Regions from separate parts of the Pantoea sp. X-Soil-ISGK-285 genome, predicted to be linked through region 1. Evidence: predicted binding sites of a transcription regulator. Region 1 holds the regulator's gene; each other region holds the start of a gene.
What was found. Region 1 encodes LexA, which represses DNA repair genes until DNA is damaged. Its sites were predicted from a motif close to TNCTGTATGTACATACAGNA; they were not measured.
Positions count from the first base shown of each region.

Region 2: a site for LexA is predicted at 3,816-3,835, ahead of umuD (translesion error-prone DNA polymerase V autoproteolytic subunit). Genes of this name have one in related genera too.
Region 3: a site for LexA is predicted at 3,093-3,112, ahead of sulA (SOS-induced cell division inhibitor SulA). Genes of this name have one in related genera too.
Region 4: a site for LexA is predicted at 3,030-3,049, ahead of AC6I8B_RS20190 (YebG family protein). Genes of this name have one in related genera too.

Region 1 covers NZ_AP035938.1:306,678-312,105, reverse strand. The annotation lists gene dinF (MATE family efflux transporter DinF) at 134-1,456, opposite strand; gene lexA (transcriptional repressor LexA) at 1,557-2,171, opposite strand; gene AC6I8B_RS01355 (diacylglycerol kinase) at 2,277-2,645, opposite strand; gene plsB (glycerol-3-phosphate 1-O-acyltransferase PlsB) at 2,774-5,197, shown strand; gene ubiA (4-hydroxybenzoate octaprenyltransferase) at 5,261-5,428, opposite strand, start outside.
Region 2 covers NZ_AP035938.1:1,917,804-1,923,231, reverse strand. The annotation lists gene AC6I8B_RS09200 (hypothetical protein) at 52-324, shown strand; gene AC6I8B_RS09195 (hypothetical protein) at 590-730, opposite strand; gene AC6I8B_RS09190 (TetR/AcrR family transcriptional regulator) at 876-1,490, opposite strand; gene AC6I8B_RS09185 (hypothetical protein) at 1,677-1,952, opposite strand; gene umuC (translesion error-prone DNA polymerase V subunit UmuC) at 2,104-3,372, opposite strand; gene umuD (translesion error-prone DNA polymerase V autoproteolytic subunit) at 3,375-3,794, opposite strand; gene AC6I8B_RS09170 (hypothetical protein) at 4,130-4,381, shown strand; gene AC6I8B_RS09165 (hypothetical protein) at 4,491-4,715, opposite strand; gene AC6I8B_RS09160 (biofilm development regulator YmgB/AriR family protein) at 5,256-5,428, shown strand, end outside.
Region 3 covers NZ_AP035938.1:1,445,492-1,450,919, forward strand. The annotation lists gene AC6I8B_RS06730 (AAA family ATPase) at 1-538, opposite strand, end outside; gene matP (macrodomain Ter protein MatP) at 592-1,059, shown strand; gene ompA (porin OmpA) at 1,161-2,231, opposite strand; gene sulA (SOS-induced cell division inhibitor SulA) at 2,582-3,073, opposite strand; gene AC6I8B_RS06750 (TfoX/Sxy family DNA transformation protein) at 3,284-3,913, shown strand; gene yccS (YccS family putative transporter) at 3,910-5,428, opposite strand, start outside.
Region 4 covers NZ_AP035939.1:186,402-191,829, forward strand. The annotation lists gene AC6I8B_RS20170 (amino acid ABC transporter ATP-binding protein) at 1-502, shown strand, start outside; gene AC6I8B_RS20175 (ABC transporter substrate-binding protein) at 499-1,398, shown strand; gene AC6I8B_RS20180 (non-canonical purine NTP pyrophosphatase) at 1,555-2,115, shown strand; gene AC6I8B_RS20185 (SIR2 family protein) at 2,112-2,906, shown strand; gene AC6I8B_RS20190 (YebG family protein) at 3,065-3,409, shown strand; gene licT (BglG family transcription antiterminator LicT) at 4,025-4,858, shown strand; gene bglF (PTS beta-glucoside transporter subunit IIABC) at 4,997-5,428, shown strand, end outside.

The DNA.
Region 1 (5,428 bases):
CTTGCTACTTAACAAAATAACGATACAAAGCGCTGGTTAACTGCGCTGCATGGAGTTAATTGTAGTAGCCAATTTATTAACCGTGGAATAATACAGAATAATCCGTATCGGCTTGCGTGCAGCCACGGCTGACTCAGGCATCAAACCAGCTGTTCTGACGCCAGTGCTTACGCCAGATGAGCCACAGCGACAGGCCGCGCAGCGCCAGGAAAATCGTGACCGCCAGCCACAGACCATGGTTACCTAACACCGGTACGCTAAGCAGCGTCAGAAAATAGCCGGCTGCGGCAACTACCATGCTGTTACGCATCTCACGCCCGCGCGTCGCTCCGATGAACATGCCATCCAGCAGATAACACCAGACGCCGATCAGCGGCATTATCATCTGCCAGACCAGATAGCGGTCCGCTGTCTGCTGGAGTGACTGAAGAGAGGTCAGCAGGGTAACGATCTGCGGGCCAAAAATGGCATAGATCAGCGAGAAGAACAGCGCCACCACTACCGCCTGCCGACAGGCAGAGTGCCAGACGCGCAGGAGCTTGCTGCCATCTTTTGCACCATGCGCCTCACCCGCAAAAGCTTCAACCGCATAGGCAAAGCCATCCAGCGCGTAAGCCGTAAAAGTGATGAACATCAGTAATACTGCGTTAACCGCCACCACATCCGGACCCAGCCGGGCACCCAGTACGGTCAGCGAGGCGAAACAGAGCTGCAGCATCAGAGAGCGCAGCATGATGTCCCGGTTCAGTCGCAGCAGCCGGCCGCTGTCACCGCGCCAGCTCTGCTTCAGCAGGCTAAGCGTAATTCCGCGCAGTTTTAACACCCGCCAGACCATGATGCTGCCGACAACCAGCGTAATGTATTCCGCCAGCGCCGTGGCGGTTGCCGCCCCCGCGACACCCCAGTGCAGCCCCATCACCAGCCAGAGATCGAGCACGATGTTAACCAGGTTGCCCACCACCAGCAGGATCACCGGCGCGCGTGCATACTGCACGCCCAGCAGCCAGCCCAGAATGACCAGGTTTGCCAGCGTGGCAGGCGCACTGAGCCAGCGAATCTGAATAAACAGTGCCGCCTGTTCGAGTACATCGGGATTGCCGCCAACGAGATGGGTCGACAGCTGAATAATCGGATAACGCAAAGCGATGAACAGTACGCCCGCCAGCAGCGCAATGATCAGCGGCTGAGTCAGCGCGCGTGCCAGCGCCATTTTATCGCCAGCGCCAAATGCCTGCGCCGTAAGGCCAGTGGTACTCATTCGAAGGAAAAGCAGCAGCATAAAGAGGAAGCTGGTCACTGTAGTCCCGACCGCAACCCCGCCAAGATAGACAGGGCTGTCGAGATGACCAATTACTGCAGTATCGACCACTCCCAGTAAGGGAACGGTGATATTTGAAAGGATCATCGGCAGCGCAAGCCGCCAGAGATTTTTATCGGTTGCCGTAATAAAGCGCATTCGCCGTTCCGTGCTCAGTGTCGCTGCGCAAAAGAGGCAGCGACAAAATTAGGGCAGACAGAATAGCATCAGAGAAGGCGAATGCACGCTGGCAGAAGAATCAGAGCCACTCGCCGTTGCGCACCACGCCAACAGCCAGACCTTCTATGGTCAGTGACTGCGCACGGGTATCGACGACAATCGGGTCAAAATCGCTGTTTTCCGGCAGCAGATGCACGATAGCACCCTGCTTTTTCCAGCGCTTAACGGTGACTTCATCATCAATGCGGGCAACCACAACCTGGCCGTTACGCACATCCTGGGTTTTATGCACCGCGAGCAGGTCGCCATCCATAATCCCGATATCTTTCATCGACATTCCGCTGACGCGCAGCAGGAAGTCAGCAGACGGCTTAAACAGGCCCGGATCGACCTTGTAGTGGGTTTCGATATGTTCCTGCGCCATGATCGGCTCACCGGCAGCAACCCGGCCAATCAGCGGTAGCCCTTCTGAGGCTTCTTCTTCCATTAACAGTCGAATGCCGCGCGATGCACCGGAAACGATCTCGATGACGCCTTTGCGCGCCAGCGCTTTCAGATGCTCTTCTGCCGCGTTCGGCGAACGGAAGCCCAGCTGCGCGGCGATTTCGGCACGCGTAGGCGGCATGCCCGTTGAAGAAATATGGTCGCGAATCAGGTCATAGACCTGCTGCTGCCTGCTGGTTAATGCTTTCATCCCGCCCCCTGGTTGTTTATACAGTCGCTGTGAGTATATACAGGTATTGGTGAAATGGAAACCGATTGTCAGGGAAAACGCGCCCTCAGACGCGTTATGGAAGGCTTATCGCAAATGTGTCCAGAGCAGCGCGATCCAGACGAAGAGTGCCAGTAATATGCTGATCAGCACCGCCGCCGAGCCCATGTCTTTTGCCCGGCCCGCCAGCGGATGATGCTCCTGACCGATGCGGTCGACCACCGCTTCAATGGCGCTATTGAGGATTTCAACAATGACCACCAGCACCACCGCACCAATCATGAGGATGCGGGAGACCACATCGACATCCAGCCAGCACGCGATAACAATAGCGGCCAGCGCAGCCAGCGCTTCCTGCCGAAACGCCGCTTCATGTTGCCAGGCGGCACGAAGCCCCTGCCATGAGTAACCTGCAGCTTTTACTATTCTGATAAGTCCGGTGGCATTATTTGCCATGATGTGGGAACCCTTTCATCGGATTGACGTCAATGTCTGGGCTGCGTGCAATTGGCACCACCACAGATCTTCGCTGCGCTTTCTGGTATGCTTGCGGCGCTTTGCTAACAAGAGGCTTCATGTTGTCTATGTCAGGTTGGCGTAAACTCTATTACAAACTGCTTAATTTACCACTGTCGTTTTTGGTAAAAAGTAAGGCCATTCCGGCCGATCCCGTGTCTGAACATGGTCTGGATCCGACCCGACCTATTATGTATGTTTTGCCTTACGATTCGAAGGCCGACTTACTGACTTTACGTGCACAGTGTCTGCGGCATCACCTGCCCGACCCGCTCACTCCGCTGGAGATTGATGGTTCTCTGCTGCCGCGCCACGTCTTTATCCACAATGGCCCACGCGTCTTCCCCTATTTTGTGCCCAGCGTTGAATCTGTGAAAATCTTTCACGATTACCTGGACCTGCATCGCAATAACCCTAAGCTGGATATTCAGATGCTGCCGGTCACGGTGATGTTTGGCCGCGCACCAGGACGTGAAGTCCAGGGCGAAGCAACGCCACACCTGCGGGTGCTGAACGGGGTGCAGAAGTTCTTTGCCGTTATCTGGCACGGGCGCGACAGTTTTGTCCGCTTCTCGCCGACAGTGTCGCTGCGCCGCATGGCAACTGAACACGGTACGGATCAGTCGATCGCCCAGAAGCTGGCTCGCGTGGCGCGCATTCATTTTGCCCGCCAGCGGCTGGCGGCGATTGGCCCGCGCTTGCCGGCGCGTCAGGATCTGTTTACTCGTCTGCTGCAATCCAAAGCGATTGAAAAAGCAGTAGAAGATGAAGCTCGCAGCAAAAAAATCTCCCATGAGAAAGCGCAGCAGAACGCCGTCGAAATGATGGAGGAGATTGCGGCAAACTTCTCCTATGAAGCCATCCGCGTAACTGACCGCGTGATGGGCTGGCTCTGGAGTCGGCTCTATCAGGGCATCAACGTCAATGGCGGCGAAAAAGTCCGCCAGCTGGCGCAGGATGGCCACGAGATTGTCTATGTGCCGTGCCATCGCAGCCACATGGATTATCTGCTGCTCTCCTATGTGCTCTATCATCAGGGTCTGGTGCCGCCGCACATCGCAGCCGGTATCAATCTCAACTTCTGGCCAGCCGGCCCGATTTTCCGTCGCCTGGGCGCTTTCTTTATTCGTCGTACCTTTAAAGGCAACAAGCTCTACGCCACGGTATTCCGCGAATATCTCGGCGAGCTATTCACCCGCGGCTATTCGGTTGAGTACTTTGTCGAAGGAGGCCGTTCACGAACCGGTCGCCTGCTGGACCCTAAAACCGGCACCTTAGCCATGACGCTGCAGGCGATGCTGCGCGGCGGAAATCGCCCGATCACGCTGGTGCCGATCTATATCGGCTATGAGCACGTGATGGAAGTGGGCACTTACGCTAAAGAACTGCGCGGCGCGGCGAAAGAGAAAGAGGGCTTCATGCAGATGGTGCGCGGCTTACGCAAGCTGCGCAATCTCGGTCAGGGTTACGTGAACTTTGGCGAACCCCTGCCGCTGGTCAACTATCTCAACAAGCGGGTGCCGGAATGGCGCGATGCCATCGATCCGATTGAGCCGCAGCGTCCCAGCTGGTTAACACCAACCGTCAACGATATTGCTGCCAGCCTGATGGTGCGTATCAATGAAGCGGGCGCGGCTAACGCCATGAACCTCTGTGTCACCGCCCTGCTGGCGTCACGTCAGCGCTCACTAACCCGTGAACAGCTGATTGAACAACTGGAGTGCTATACCCAGTTGCTGCGCAACGTGCCTTACTCGCCAAATGCGACCGTACCCGATCTTTCAGCGGAAGCGCTGCTGGATCACGCCATGGGTATGAATAAGTTTGAGAGTGAAAAGGACAGCATTGGCGACATCATCATTCTGCCGCGTGAGCAGGCGGTGCTGATGACCTACTATCGCAACAATATTCATCACATGCTGGTGATGCCGTCGCTGATTGCCGCTATTGTTCAGCAGCATCAGACACTGAGCGAAGCAGAACTGCTGCGTCAGGTGAGCCTGATCTACCCGATGCTGAAGAGTGAGCTGTTCCTGCGCTGGCAGACCGATGAGCTGCCACAACTGCTGACCGAACTGAGTCAGGAGCTGGCGCGTCAGGGCCTGATTACGCTCGAAGCTGGCGAATTGCGCTTTTCCTCAGCGCGCTATCGCACGCTGCAACTGCTGGCCGCCGGTGTGCGTGAAACGCTGCAGCGTTATGCCATTACGTTCTCCATTCTCAGCGCCAAGCCGACGATTAACCGCGGCACGCTGGAGAAAGAGAGCCGGACGCTGGCACAGCGTCTGTCGGTGCTGCACGGTATCAATGCCCCGGAATTCTTCGACAAAGCGGTCTTTACCTCACTGGTCCTGACCCTGCGCGATGAAGGTTATATCAGCGACAGCGGTGATGCCGATGTTGCGCAGACCCTGGCGACCTGGCATATGCTGGCAGACCTGGTCACCAGCGATGTCCGCATGACGATTGAAACCGCTGTGGCGCACGACTGACCCCAGCGCGCATAGTAAAAAGGCGACCTCATGAGGTCGCCTTTTTTGTGCCTGAATCCCCTGTCAGAACAGCTGGCTGAACGGCGGGGTATTCATCAGTACACCGAGGAACAGCACCATCCCAACATAGTTATTATTGAGAAAAGCCTGGAAACAGGGTTGCCGCTCGCGTCCGGCGATCAGCTTCTGTTGATAAACAAACAGCGCGGCGGCCAGTAATAGCGTCCAGTA
Region 2 (5,428 bases), 1.6 Mb from region 1:
GAGCGCCTTTAACTAGACTCTTTATATCGCTACTTAATCAGGAGGGTGCAGATGGTTTATCACGACAAAACAACGGGTCATATGATTCTTGGTGAAGCTGCAATTAATCTGGCTTTTGACGAACAGGAGATTACGCTGGTAGCACTGATTCGCCAGTTGAGCGAAATGGCCGAACAGGAGCGCAACGATGAGCGGGTCACGCAGATTGCCGATGCGCGGAACTGGCTCAAAGGTTTTATCGAATCCTCAACGCGCGACCGTGCCGAATTAAACTGGCTGGTCGAGACCGGACAGGCACCGGTTAATCTTAAAGATTATCGTTAGTTATGTGCGGGTCATTGCTGTTTTTTTAGGGTGCCGGGCACACGCCTGGCCTCACAGCCAGAGACGCTGGGACTGCGTGGCAGTGGAATAGTGCATGTCGGCCAGAACGTGACCAGAGCGTGAATTGCAACGCTCTGCACCCGGCTCCTGCGTCCGCCTGAAACGGCTTCCACGCAGATTGATGAGTGCTATTGCTCTGCACTCATCGGCCGGCCATCTGGCCGTTAACCGGCCTTCGTCGGCTTCTCCCCACCTGCCGTCACGGTCAGCGCGTCAGCGGCTCCCCGTTTTCAGTCACCTGCAGCGTTTTTGGATGTTTCGCTGTAGTGGTTTCAAACCCACCACGGGCAGCAAAAACAGAACAGCCAATGGCTGCCACGAGTGTCAGTAAGATTGAGGTTTTCACGAAACGCGCCTTAATTTTCTTCGCTACAGGATAAAGCGTGAAAGCCTGGCACATAATCAGATGAGGGGAAAGGAAAGTGCAGAATTTCTCTGTCTGGAAGCCCATGTCCGGGAAGTCTGTTTACTGATTGAGCGGCCTTGCCTGGTTACCCCAGTACTTTCAATGCCAGCGCCAGCGTCTTTTCTTCGTTAGTCACATCGCTGACCTTACCTGCCACGCGCAATCCAAAAGCAATACAGAGAATTAAACCGGCTGCTGCCTCGCTGTCCAGCGTGTTATTGATAGATCCATCCTGTTGTCCCAGCTCCAGCAGCGAGACCAGGAAGCGTTGATTACGCTGAACGACCTCATCAATGCGCTGCGCGAGTGGCTGATCCATCGTCTGCAGCGCAATCGCGCTGGCGACGACCAGACAGCCGCAACGCCCTTCTGTGGCACGTGCCGAATCCAGGTAGAATTGCAATAGCTCGGTTATTTTCCCCCGCCCGCTGGCACAGGGTGCCAGACGACGGTGCAACTCACTATTTCTCAGCAACAGATAGCGTTCGAATACCAGCAGGAAGAGCGAGCGCTTATCTTTAAACGCCTTATAGATGCTGCCTGCGGAGAGATGCATCGCCTCACCCAGATCGTTCATTGAGGCCGCATGATACCCTTTTTGCCGGAAAACGATCATGGCGTGATCCAGAGCCTGTTCGATCCCGAACTCTCTGGGGCGTCCCCGCTCTTTGTTTTTATACGTTGTGGCTGTCGTGGTCATTGTTACCGGCCTGGGGAGGTGTGTTGCTGTCAAAATCAATGGCGATTCTATCCCAGGCGCGGGTAACAAGCCAGGCCGTCCGTCGCCCGTCACGCGCAGACGGCCCGTTATTTCCCGGACGCATTAATATGATTCGCCGCTGTCTGACCAGCCGCCGTCTGGTCTGCGGTGCAAGCCGGACGCGATTCATTCAGATAAGGATGTTGTCTCTGTGCGGCCTTTTTCCCGCTGCTGGCTGCGCTTCAGCGCGTTTATTTTTATCAGCCATAACGTAAATTGCTTAATAAGCAGGCTGGCGTGGTTTTCATTGTCAGCAAAACATAAAAAGAGTCGGGTTTTTATATTGCTGTTATCGTCGATCGCATAAATCTCATATTCGTCATGATGGCGGGATTTTATGATTGCTGTGAAATGTATTGCGGGCCAGAGCATCACTCTGGCTTCAAACTGCCTGAAATCCATTATATTTACCTGGTAATTTGCTTAAATTACCCGATGAAAAACTACTCACCGGGTCAGGCAAAGCATAACTTCCTGCCACTTTAATCGCGTGATAAAAAAAGCTTTTAGCAGAGGCCGCGGCTTCAGCAGCAGAGGAACATCGGGTCAGCCTTCACTTAAGCGCAACCACAGGTAGATCGGTTATCCGGGTGGTATAGGCAGGCGACAGCATCTCGCGTTTCATCGACCAGGCTTTGTTGATCCCCTGCCCGGCAAACCACAGCTTCCCGCTGCCGAGCTTATTGACTGTGTCGATCAGCTTCATCAGCTCTTCGCTATTGCGGCGTGGCTGATGTTCGTCAAACAGATCAAACTGAGCCACGCCCTGGCTGAAAAAATCCCCCAGCACGATGCCGGCCTTCATATAGCGATGTCCCTCAATCCAGATGTTATCCAGGCACGCCATTGCAACTCTGATGATGTCGCGTGTGTCCTGCGTCGGAATCAGCAGTTGCTCCATCGACTGATTGCCATAAAAGGGTTCGTCAGTCGCATGCGGACTGGTGCGTACAAATACCCCTACCTGACGACAATATTGATTCTCACGGCGCAGCTTCTCCGCCGCGCGCTCGGCATACGCGCAGACAGCCTCGCGCATCTGATCGTAGTCGGAGATACGGCTGCCAAACGAGCGCGAACACATGATTTGCTGTTTTACCGGCGTCACTGACTCCAGCTCCAGACAGGATTCGCCACGCAGCTCTCTGACAGTGCGCTCCAGCACGACGCTGAACTGTTTGCGGATGGCCTCGGTGCTTTGATCGGCCAGATCTTTCGCCGTCATAACGCCCATAGCGTTGAGCCGTTTGCCGATCCGATGACCCACGCCCCAGACTTCCGCCACATCAATCAGCGCCAGCAGCTTTTTTTGTCGTTCAGGGTCCGACAGGTCGACAATGCCGCCGGTTTTGCTCCACTTTTTGGCCGCAAAATTCGCCAGCTTGGCCAGCGTTTTAGTCTGTGCAATGCCGACGCCCACCGTCAGATGGGTCTCTTTGCCTATTCGTTCTCTGACCTGGCGACCAAAGGTCTCCAGCGCCATACAGTTCTGCACGCCGGTGAGATCCATAAAGGCCTCGTCGATCGAGTAGATCTCCACCGACGGCGCCATCTCTTCCAGTATGGTCATCACCCGATGGCTCATGTCGGCGTAGAGCGCATAATTTGAGCTGAAGACCTGCACCGCGTGACGCGTTAGTTCTTCACGCATTTTAAAATAGGGCGTGCCCATTTTGATGCCGGCTTTCTTTGCCTCGGCGCTGCGCGCAATCACGCAGCCGTCGTTGTTCGACAGCACTACTACCGGTTTACCTTTAAGATCGGGCCGGAAAACGGTCTCACACGACGCGTAAAAGCTGTTTACGTCGACCAGCGCGAACATGGTCAGTGGGTCGCTTTAATAACAAAGGTCACAACGCCAAACACCTCCAGCGCATCTTCGGTCTGGATAGCGATCGGTTTAAATTTGGTATTCATCGGCATCAGTTGCAGACAGGGATGAAGCTGGAGACGTTTAACGGTGAATTCACCTTCGACCGCGGCGACCACAATATCGCCGTGTGAGGCGGTGAGTGAACTGTCGACCACCAGCATGTCACCATCATTGATGCCCGCCTCAATCATTGACTCGCCGCTGACCCGGACAAAATAGGTGGCGCTGGGGTGCTGGACCATCAGCGCATTGAGATCAATACGTTGTTCGACATAATCCTGCGCCGGGGATGGAAACCCGCACGGCACACGTTCGATATATAGCGGTAAAGGCATAACGGCACGAATGTCCGCAGGTTTAATGAATTCCATAATTTCGCTCCTTTTTCAGATTACTGTATATAAACACAGTAATAGCTAATCCCCCTTTTAATCAAGTGACATGGAACATCTTTAAGCGAAAGGGTTGATGGTAATGCACTTTTTTTTAAACGTTTTTTCGCATTGCCGTCAGAGTAAGCGGAAACGGGTTACTTTCGCCGCACCGCCTGAATATCGTCGATTTCTTCTTACAGTAAAGAATCTTATAAATTCACCGGCTGATTATTTTTACTTAAGGAAAATCTGACAACGCTTCTCTGGCATTCGGAGAGGTTTGAATATTACGGGCGGGCTGGTTATTCTGCTTTTTTAAGCATGGAGGGATTATGGCAGACGACGATCGAATCAAACATCTTGAAGAGGCAGTTGCGCAGTTAAGGGTTGAGACTACGGTATTAAAAGCGATACTCGGTCAGCAAATTGCGCTGAATAATCTCAATTACAAAGGGAAGTTTGACGATGTACTGGCGGCGCTGGCGAAAGAGTATGCCGAACGCGGTCTGGAAGAGGGCAATAACCAGGCTATCCATGATGCCCTGCGTCAGTATATTAAATATGAGCCACCCGCAATGGAATAAGCGGATTTTCCGGCAGCGTCCGATTGCCGGACTTTACCGGCTCCTGAACGCTGCCACCGCCCTGTCCTGCACCGCCTCCGCAGCAGCCTCAGACGATACCGGTTAGTATTTACACCTCGCTGTCACTCTCCAGCGCATCCTGAATCGCGTCGGCCAGATTAGCAACTTCATTCGCCACGGCCTGCAGATCCCAGGCGGTTTTTGAGCCGGTTGCAGAGGTGGAGGCGCTGACGGACTCTTTTGCCACTGACAGAGCAGCAGCCACGGCGACCGAACGTTTATGTTGTTCCTGAGTCATGCCCGCAGGCGGAATTGCGAAATAGTCGTGAACCATGATCATTTCCTTGTGATAAATAAGGGGTCAACCTTAGCCTTCTGCATCAGGCGTGGGAAGTGAATTATGCGGCATGGCCTGTCAGACGGCCAGGATTGCAGCAGCACAATCGCACCCACCACTTTTCCAGCGCTGAAACCTGTACAACTTTGGCTGAAATCTGCGGAATAAAGCGGTTTTAACACGTTGATGTGTCGTCAGCCCAATTCTCAGCCTCCTGGTCTGAAAATCGCCACCCCTCTGAAAACCTCACCAACTCACTGTATTTATTAAATTAACCATCAAAAACCTCTTTTTTCACTTTAAACATGCTTTTTACATACACCACCGACCAGTTAAATTTTGTCAAATTTCATTGTACAACTTTGCGATTCTTGTATAACTTTGTCTCGTGATGTTAAATCACTTGTAACGAAAGGTGCTTTGCACCGCATCTGAAGGTGTTGTGGATTTCCACCTTCAGATGCATTTTTTTTTGCGTCAGCCGGTGACCGGATCTGAATCGACGCGTTCTTCCCCCCATTTCTTATGAGGCCTGACATGCAAACAACGATGAATACAGAGTCTCAGATTTCTGATTACTTCATGAACTCTGGCACAGCGCTGACCACTGAAAAACAGGTTATCGCCGCAGTCCATGCCGAACTTGCCCATGCGAAAACCCATGTCTCCGATAAAGACATTGTGCTGGGCCTGATTCACCGCCTGGAGAG
Region 3 (5,428 bases), 1.1 Mb from region 1:
GTTCCAGCTGGATGCGATCTTTATACTGGCGCACGCAGCCAAACAACTGCTCCATCTCAGTCCATTCAGCAAAGTGAATACCACCCTGACTGGTGAATGGGCGTTGAGGATCGGAGGGGGGCTGGAGCGTGACGTTGTCGGCCATGATATGGTAATCACCGCCGAATAGAGTGGTACTGTCGGCCATAACCCGCTCTGCGGCCTGGGCAATGAATGTCAGATAATCGCGATTCTCCTGGCTACGAACCAGCAGTAACGGGAAACCCTGCGTCTGATGGTGTAAATGCGCCAGTGCATTCAGCAACCGGGGCTGTACCGTTGCCAGAGCATCAGTTTCTTCATCAGCAATTCGGGAGAAAACGGATTGGTATTGCGCGCTATCTGGCTGTAAGGTCTGCCACGTAAGTTGAGTGCTGGTCAAAATAATCGCATTTGTCTGTTTTAAGAAAAGCGAGATTATACAGGATTCACCCTTGTTAAGCACTGCAGACTTCCTGTTGAAGATGTGATGGTGACAGCATGTTTTTCGTTGCTGCATCCGGGAAAAAAGCTGTTATTCTTAGTTCGTTACGTGATCACGATGAGATTCCGATGAAATACCAGCAACTCGAAAATCTTGAATGTGGATGGAAGTGGAAATACCTGGTGAAAAAACATCGGGAAGGTGAACTGATCACGCGTCACCTTGAGTTAAGCGCGGCGCAGGCAGCAGTGGATAAGCTGCTGGCAATGGAAAATAATCCGGTTACAGTGAATGAATGGATCGCAGAACATATTCACGCTGATCTGGATAACCGACTGAAGCAGACCATCCGTGCCCGACGAAAACGCCATTTCAACGCTGAACATCAGCATACGCGAAAAAAATCGATAGACCTGGAGTATCTGGTCTGGCAGCGACTGGCAGGTCTGGCACAGCGGCGCGGCTGCACGCTCTCTGAAACGATTGTTCAGCTGATAGAAGATGCAGAACGTAAAGAGAAATATGCCACTCAGATGTCGAGCCTGAAGCAGGATTTGCAGGCGATTCTGGGTAACTCCGGTTCAGAGAGCGAATAATCGGAATCGGGCAGGGCAATCAGAGCCTTTATCTTTCAGTCCGGTTTTATTACCGGCATAAAAAAACCCCGCCTTAGCGGGGTTTTTTATTACGTATAAACTTAAGCCTGTGGCTGAGTTACAACGTCTTTGATACCTTTAACGTCGATTTCTACACGACGGTCCGGCGCCAGGCAGTCGATCAGGGCATTACGGCCTTTCACGCTGTCACAGGTGTTGCCGGTAACTGGGTTAGATTCACCCATGCCACGTGCAGAGATCTTGTTAGAAGGAATACCTTTAGATACCAGGTAATCTACGACTGACTGAGCACGTTTCTCAGACAGTTTCTGGTTGTACTGCTCTGAACCGATGCGATCGGTGAAGCCCAGTACGACAACGGAACCATCTTTAGGATCCATTGAGCTCAGCTGGCTGTACAGCTGATCCAGAGCCTGCTGGCCTTCTGGCTTCAGGGTAGATTTGTTGAAGGTGAACAGAACGTCAGACTTCAGAGTGAAACGCTTGGTTTCAACAACTGGAGCTGGTGCTGGAGCCGGAGCTGGCGCCGGAGCAGCGACGTCATCCTGACCGAAGCGGTATGAAACGCCTACGCTCAGCATGCCGTTGTCTGGACGCGTACCAACAGTCTGTGCATCACCGATGTTGTTAACCCACTGGTAATCCAGACGGGTAGCCCAGTTTTTGGTCAGCGCATATTCAACACCAACAGCAGCCAGCGGAGATACGCCGGTGTCGTGGTCGCTGATGCGGCCAGTAGTTGGGTTAGTCTGCGTTGAGTCTGCACGCCATACCATGCCGCCCAGACGAGTATACACGTCCAGATCGTCATAGATTGGGTAGCTCAGTTTAGCAGCCAGCTGAACGCCCTGTGCTTTGAATGCGCCGTTAGTCACGTTGCCTTTGTTAGGCATGCGACCCAGCCAGTCATAGCCCAGCTCGAAGCCCAGGTATGGATTTGCCTGGTAACCAACGAATGCACCTGCACCCAGCTGGCTTTCATGAGTTGGACCGTCATTGTTTTCGTAACCGTTACCGTAGTAACCAGTGTCGTGATACTGAGACCAGCCCAGTTTAGCACCGGTGTACCAGGTGTCATCTTTCGGAGCGGCCTGCGCTACGGTAGCGAAGCCAGCCAGTGCCACTGCAATTGCGATAGCTGTCTTTTTCATTTTGCGCCTCGTTATCATCCAAATAGGCAATGAGCAAAAAGGTTGCTCTTGGTTTAAATCCTTCGCCGGGTCAAAACGCTCGCTTATGACTCTACCGCAAAAAACGGAGGTTATTGAGCACCCTGGCGAGCTAAAGTCTACAACGAGATTGGAAACTTACAAGTATGATGTGAGGCGCTTATGTAAAAAAACAGCGATTTATACACAATTTCTAACAATTAGGCTGGTCTTATTGCCGCGGCAAAAAGCCCTAAAAACTTGCTAAACCATTGTCAACGCTCGAACTAACAGAATCAGTGGTTTAGCTGCGACAGATAAGAAAAATAGCTTGGGAAACTTCTGATTTTTACTTAATGAAACAAATCCGACTGAATTTTTATCGCAGTTTGCGGTCTGAGAGGCGCTTCTGATGTCCCGCTTGCACGCAAAATCAATCCTAACGCTTCACCCTCTGCCGCCGCATTTTCAAGTTGACGTCGTTCATCTTCGTCAAGATCGTAAGGAATCCATGCCAGAACGACACTGTAATTTCCTGTACGCAATGCTTTAACCATCGCTTCAACCGCATTCAGACGTTCAGAATCGGCGATATGCATACTTTTATCCAGTGGTAATCCTGATTCCTGCAGCCAGGTGCGATTCAGTTTATATGCCGGTGTTAACCACAACTGCCAGCGTGATTGCTGACTCAGCTGCTGCAATAAAGGCAACAGCAACATCTGCATCATACCGGGCTGTTCGCTGTAGCGTAACTCAGTAATTCCACCGCCCTGAGAGGCCGGAACGGAAGAGGACGCATAATGATGAGCATAGCGTGAATTATTAGGATGTTGTGTTCGCATAAGTTAATCACCAGCAGTGGACTGTATGAATATACAGTACTGTCATCCTGGATAAAGATCAACCCAAATTTCTGAAAACGCCTCGCAAAATCGCGACAAGATTAGTTGAAACGCTATTTATTCATTGAACCCGTTGACGCTTTTTTTTATCTTCTAATTACCTGATACCCAAGGTAATTTACGATATATTTCTTACATGGAGGTGGTGCAATGAAAAAGGTGAATCCGGTTGTAGAGCGCTCCAGAGCGCGCCTGGCCCCATTAGGAACAATAGAGTCGCGCACCCAGTTCGGAGGCTATGCCCTGGCTGTAGAAAGTGTGGTTTTTGCCTTAATTAATAAAGACGAACTCTATCTGCGTGCCAGTGAACCTCTGCGGGAATACCTTACAGATCGTCCGCTGCAACCCCTGATTTTTCGCAAGCGGGGCAAGCTGGTGAGTCTCAATTACTTTCGGGTCGATGAGGCGTTATGGCGCGACCCTGACCATCTGCTGGCGCTCTCTGCTGCCTCTTTAGAAACGGCGCAGCTGGAGTTGCAGGACCGACAATCCTCACCGCGGTTAAAAGATCTGCCAAATCTCAGCGTACGTATGGAGATGATGCTGTACGAGGCGGGCGTCATGAGCGTCAATCATCTCTACCAGATGGGGGCTAAACAGTGCTGGCTGAAGCTTAAAGCGATCAACCAGCACGTTGGGTTCCAGACATTACTTGCGCTGCAGGGGGCCATCACGGGCCACCATGCCGCCGCGCTGCCGCAGGCGACACGGGCGGAGCTGAATGCGTGGTTCCAGCGCACGCTTTTATCAAACCCCAATCTCAGAAGCGGCGAAGGCTAATCAGTGATTAGCGTGCGGCGCAGGCGAGCCACATCGGGCATTAATGCCACCAGCAGACCGAGTTGCTGGAGCACCAGCGGCGCACGCGTATCCGCATCTGCGGCCAGCTGGCTGATTCGCTGAGCCAGTTGATGGCGCATCGTTTCTACGTGCTCATCGCTGACAACTTCCGTCTGCAGCACATCCTCCACATAGCAAACCGTATCATCCAGCAATGTCAGCAGTTCGGGTGCGGTAATTTTATCGCGGTGAGCGCCCAGCGCAGAAATGTAACTCAGAAACGAATGGTTGGAGCAAAGCAGCTGAAAAGCCGAATCGCGCAGCTTCTGGCTGGTGCGACTTTCACTGCTCATGTTTGAGACCACCGACGCCAGTTCAGCATCCGCGTTATGCGCATCACGCCGTGCAATGCGATAGGCGAGACGGTTATCTTTGCCCTGATGATATTGCTCCATGATCGCGTCCAGATAGCGGCAATTCGCTTTCAGCGTTCGTTCTGCCACGGCAGGTAACTGACGAAAGCGCCAGTCAGGCCAGATAAACGCGACAGCCAGCCAGGCCAGGCCACAGCCCAGTAAGGTATCCACTACCCGCGGCAGGGCAACCTCAAACCCTTCGCCCAGCAGGTTAAAGCAGAGCAGCACCAGCAGAGTGATAAACAGCGTGGCCTGTGCATACTGCACCTGCCTGAAAGCGAAGAACAGTACGCCGGTAATCACTATCAGGATTAACTGACCTTCAATCGAAGGCACCAGCCATAAAACGGGCAGACCAATCGCAATCCCCGCCAGCGTTCCGCCGATGCGCAAGGCCAGTCGTCGCTGCGTTGCATTGTAGTTGGGCTGGCAGACAAACAGGCTGGTCAGCAAAATCCAGTAACCCCGTTCCAGCCCGGTTACCTGAATAAAACCATATCCAATACAGAGCACCACAGACATCCGAACCGCATGCCGGAACAGCGCCGATGCGGGCGAGAGGTGGCGGCTGAAACGCAGCCGGATATCACTCCAGCCACTCAATCCTTCGCGTGACAGCAGATTGTCACTGTGCTGAGGATCTTCACCGGCCAGCGTCTGTTCTGATTCGATCGAAGCAAGCTGTGCGTCGATGGCGCGCAGGTTGCGCAGCAGCCAGAAAAGAGCACGGGTATGCGTAGCGTCGGGGTCATGCTGCTCCAGACGTTCTATCGCTTTCTGTAATCGTTCAAATGCACGCTCAAAACGGCTGTCATGCACCCACCTTTGACGCATCAGAATGCAATGTGCCAGCTGGCGACAGGCCTGAGCCTGCATATTCAGCAGGCGCTGAAAGCGAAACAGAATTTCGTTGTAGCGCCAGTCGCCGCGCAGCAGATGATATTGCAGATGGGAAGAGCTGGCCCGTTCATGAATATCCTGCGCCACAAAGTAGTAGTGCAGACTACGGCGGGTGCCGCGCGACCCGCGATCGCCGCGCAGACGACTCTGCAGTGTGGTCTTGGTCAGATTAAGTTGCGCCACTAACTGGCTGTTGACC
Region 4 (5,428 bases), on a different replicon from region 1:
CCAGCGCATCAATGTCGGCTACGTGTTCCAGAACTTCAATCTGTTCCCACACCTCAGCGTGCTGGATAACCTGATTGAAGCGCCGATTGCCCATCGTCAGTTAACGAAACCGGAAGCGATACAGCGTGCAGGCGAACTGCTGGATATTGTGGGCCTGCGGCATAAAGCCGATGCGTGGCCGCGTCACCTGTCGGGCGGGCAGCAGCAGCGCATCGCGATTGCGCGTGCGCTGATGCTCAATCCACGGGTCATGCTGTTTGATGAGCCAACCTCGGCGCTGGACCCGGAACTGGTGGGCGAAGTGCTGGATGTAATTAAAAAGCTGGCGCGTTCCGGTACCACGCTGGTGATTGTGACGCATGAGATCGGCTTTGCCCGGGAAGTGGCGGACAACGTGGTCTTTATGGTGGATGGCCGGATTGTGGAACAGGGCAGCACCACCCAGGTGCTCAATAATCCGCGTCATGAGCGCACCCGCCGTTTTCTGGCGCGCGTGTTATGAGGGCATTAACGTTAACGGTTCTGACGCTGCTTCCGGCGCTGGCCTGTTCTGCGGCTGAGAAGCTCGATGTCCTGCAAAACGAGACGCCGATTCATGCCCCGGCCAATCCGCAGGCTATTGCTCAAATTCCGGCCAATTACCGCTTTATCGAACCGGGCACCCTGACGGTCGCTACCTCAGCGACCAACTCGCCGCCGCTGTCGCTGCTGGCGTCTGATAACGTCACGCGGATCGGCAGCGATCCCGATATCGCCCGACTCCTTGCTGATAGCCTGGGCCTGAAACTCAGGCTGGTTCCGGCTTCCTGGGAGGACTGGCCACTGGGCATCAGCGCCGGACGTTATGATGTCGCGATGTTCAATATTGCCGTGACCGAAGAGCGCAAGAAGAAGTTCGATTTTGCGACGTATCGCGCCGACAACCACGCTTTTGCGGTGAAAAGCGACAGTCATATCAGCAAGATTAATAGTCCGGCGGATATTGCCGGTAAGCGGATTATCGTCGCCTCGGGCACCAATCAGGAGCGTATTTTACTGAGCTGGGATGAGCAGAACCGGGCTAAAGGTTTGCCTGCGGTAACGCCGATTTACCTGACTGATGATGCCTCCGCGACGCTGACGCTGCTGTCGGGACGGGCAGATGCGATGTTTGGCCCTCACTCTATGGCGGCCTGGAAAGTGGCGTCACGCGGACAGACAAAGCTGGTTGGCAGCGGACCGTTTCGCGCCTGGGTCGCCGTGACCACCAAAAAGGGCAATGGCCTGGCACCCGCGCTGCAGGCTGCGCTGGATGGCACCATCGCAGGCGGGCAGTATCAGCAGGTGCTGGCACGCTGGGGCGAACAGGATGAGGCCATCACTCAGTCCACGGTGAATCCACCCGGCATTGTTTACTGAGACTGCAGAACCGGCCCGCCTGCTGCGGCCGGTTCTGCGCACTTCAACCTGATGAGCACAGAATTGAACTACACTCTCCAGCGTTAGTGATTTATCCTGCCCGCCTGTTTCCGTAAAATCCTCACTGCGTGGCGGAGTAATTGACCTGGAAGCCCCATGAAAATCAGATTCCTTTCTGCCAATGAGCAAAAGCTGGCGGAGGTGCGCAAAATACTCGAACCTGTCGGGGTCGAAGTTCTGCCCATCGCCCGTCGCATCGAAGAAATTCAGACTGAAAACGAACTCGACCTGGTGCGCGACAAACTGACCAAAGCCTTTTCGCTGATTGGGCGACCGCTGTTTGTGGAGCATACCGGCCTCTATCTGGATGGCCTCAATGGCCTGCCCGCCGGTCTGACCCGCATCTTCTGGAACCGCCTGGACGCTGAGCGCTTTACCGCACTGGTGCAGGGGCTCGACAGCCAGGCCGTGACGGCCAAAACGGTGCTTGGCTACTGCGATGGCCGCAAAATGTACCAGTTTTCGGGTGAACTGCGCGGCACTATCGCCGCGAAACCTGCCGGAACGCGTGGCTTTCAGTGGGACTGCGTCTTTATTCCCGAAGGCTATGAGCAGACGTTTGCTGAAATGGGCGAACTCAAGAATGAGATCTCGATGCGGCGCATCGCGCTGGATCGCTTCGCCACCTTTTTAAAAACCTCGCGGGGCATGGCATGAAACCTGAACTCAAACGCGCCTATGATTCCGGCAAACTGATTCTGTTTGCCGGTGCCGGTATTTCGCGCAATTTTGGCCTGCCCGAGTGGCATGAACTGATTGCGCATCTTGCTAATGAGCTGGGTTACGATCCAAAAATCTTCAATACCTATGGCACGCACCTGTCGCTGGCGGAGTATTACAAACAGAAAAAAGGTTCGCTTGGCCCGCTGCGCAGCTGGATGGATCGCGAATGGCATCGCCCCGATATTGATGTCCGCTCTTCTGAAATTCATACCATGATTACCCAGGGTAACTTTTCGCGAATCTACACCACCAATTACGATCGCTGGCTGGAAGCGGCGCATGAAGCGCACGGCGTACCCTATTATAAAGTGGCCAACGCCGCGGACCTGGTTTCTCTCACCGAAGATAAGCGTCACATCATCAAGCTGCACGGTGATTTTGATGATGACACTTCAATCGTGCTCGATGAGAGCAGCTATTTTGAACGCCTCTATTTTGATTCGCCGCTCGACATTAAACTGACTCACGATGTGATGGGCAACTCAGTGCTGTTTGTCGGCTACAGCATCAGTGATTTCAATATTCGCCTGCTGTTTTACCGTCTGACCAAGATGTGGGGCCGCACCGGGCTGGCAACCGCCCGGCCAAAATCGTACCTGTTCACTAACCGTAACAACCCTGTGGCCAAAGAGGTGCTGGGGCAGTGGGGGATCGAGGTGATCGTCTCGGAAGAGGACGATCCCCGTAAGGCATTGGCGATGTTTCTTGAAGAGCTGCTGGTGTAGCCGCCGACCCTCGCGGCGGAGAATGCGTCAGGAAAAATGAAAAAAGCCTGTGCCAGGTTAAGGTTAGCCCGTGCACAACCGATAAACTCTATTCTCTGCTGGCAAAGCAGGATCGGCATGATATACTGTATGCATACACAGTACCTGAGGGCGAGAAGATGGCTGTTGAAACAAAGTTTGTAGTAGTCAGAAAGGGTGAAGAGAAGATGACGTTTGCCAATAAGAAAGAGGCCGATGCCTACGACAAAATGCTCGATATGGCCGAAGCCTTCACCGACTGGCTGTTACAGTATCAACCTGCACTGGATGAATCTCAGGCAGAAACGCTGGGCCTGCTGATTGCAGAGCAGAAAGATGCCGTTCAGCATATTCTGCGCACCAGCAAACTGCCGGAAGCGGCAGCAGCACCCGTCTCTCAGCCAGAAGCTGTCTCAGACGATAGCGCGGATGAGTCGCAGGAAGAGCCTGCTGCAAAGAAAGTACGCGCCGTTAAAGCCGCGTAATCTCAACAGCGCCGGAAGCGAACCTTCCGGCGTTGCTGTTTCTGAATAGCGGTTTGAGCTGTTCTCCTGCTAACTTCTTTACAGATAGTCTTCCTTCCACTCTTTTACCCTGCATAACGGGCTCTGACGCTCAACGGAACGATTTCACACGTTAAAAACTTTTCGTCCGATAAATCAAAACATTGTGATCAGTGACAAAAGCGTTCAAAGCGGTGTGTTTTTAATCGCTAAATGGCAGTTAATGAACACTGCAGTCCATTAGTCGATTTTTCAGACGACCTTCCTCGCATGACCATCTTCCTTCCATAACGTGAGTTTTCATTCCACTGAGCGTCATACCCCTTTTGCTGCCCGGAACCGCACCCCGGGCTTTAATACTGGTCTCGTCCGGCGGGTATCGCCACACGCAGGATGCCTGGGTGACTGAACTCAACACGGTAGTCACTTTTTAAGTTAATAAGAGGATTTCGATCGCTGTCACGCTTTTTGCCCTGACAGATTGAGGTCACGACTAAAACTGATAGAGTTCCCGAACTGGATTGTTACTGCTTAGGCAGGCAAAACCTGACTTCTGGCCTCTGTCGGATGTCAGGTTTTTTTGTTTCTGGGGTTCCGATGAAAATCGCCAAAATTCTTAATAACAACGTGGTGATGGTTCAGGATGAGCAGGGACGCGAACAGGTCGTGATGGGGCGTGGACTGGCTTTCCAGAAGCGCATCGGTGACAGTCTCAACGCTGCGCAAATTGAGAAGGTATTTGCGCTGCAAAGTGATCTGCTGGTACGTCGTCTTGAGGAGTTGTTACACCAGATCCCTCCTGAAGTGATGACCACCTGCGACCGCATTATTGATCTGGCAACACAACGTCTGGGGACATTGCAGGAGAGCTTGTATATCACATTGACCGACCACTGCTACTTTGCCATTGAAAGGCAGAAAAAAGGTCTGGCAATTAAAAATGTGTTGCTGTGGGATATCAAACGCCTCTACCCCAAAGAGTTCGCACTGGGTCAGGAGGCCAGGGCTATCATTTCACGTCGTCTGAATGTCGAACTGGCGGAGGATGAAGCCGGATTTATCGCGCTACATCTGGTGACGGCGCAGCTCAATAATGAAATGCCGGAAGTGATGCATGTCACCCGGGTTATGCAGGAGATTCTGCAACTGGTGAAGTATCAACTGCAGCTGGAGTACATCGAATCGTCGCTGAGTTACCAGCGTTTTGTCACTCATCTGAAGTTTTTTGCTCAGCGGATGCTGACGCGTACCGTGGTGGACGATGACGATGTATCGCTGCATACAGCAGTAAAAGATAACTATCCCAAAGCCTGGAAATGTGCGGTGAAAATCGCGCAGCATCTGCAACAAAGCTATCAGCGTGATCTGACTGCAGAAGAGATCATGTTTCTCGCCATTAACATCGAACGGGTGAGAAAAGAGGGGCAATAAGCTCTATAAACCGGATTGTTACTGCTTAACGCAGGCAAAACCTGAGCGCGAACTCTGAAAGGAGGACGTTCTCAGGTTTTTTTTCATTTTTGGCTCAGTTAACTGATGTCCGCAGGCATCGGTTGTAAGGAAATCGAGATGGAATATCACACGCTGGCGCAGGATATCCTCAGCCATATTGGTGGCCGGGAGAACATCGTAAGTCTGGTTCATTGTGCCACCCGGTTACGCTTCAAACTGAAAGACAACCATAAAGCCGATGCTGAAGGACTGAAGAAAAATCCGGGCGTTATTATGGTCGTTGAAAGCGGCGGGCAGTTTCAGGTGGTGATTGGCAACCACGTTCATGATGTCTGGCAGGCTGTGCGTAGTGAAGCTGGGCTGGCTGATGAGCTTTCTGCAGCAACAGAAGGGGAAAAGACCGGGGGTAATGTTTTCAACCATCTGATCGACATTGTGTCAGGCATTTTTACCCCGTTTATCGGCATTCTCGCCGCCTCCGGGATCCTAAAAGGTTTACTGGCGCTGGCCGTGGTCTGTGGCTGGCTTTCTGTTGAAAGTGGAACGTAT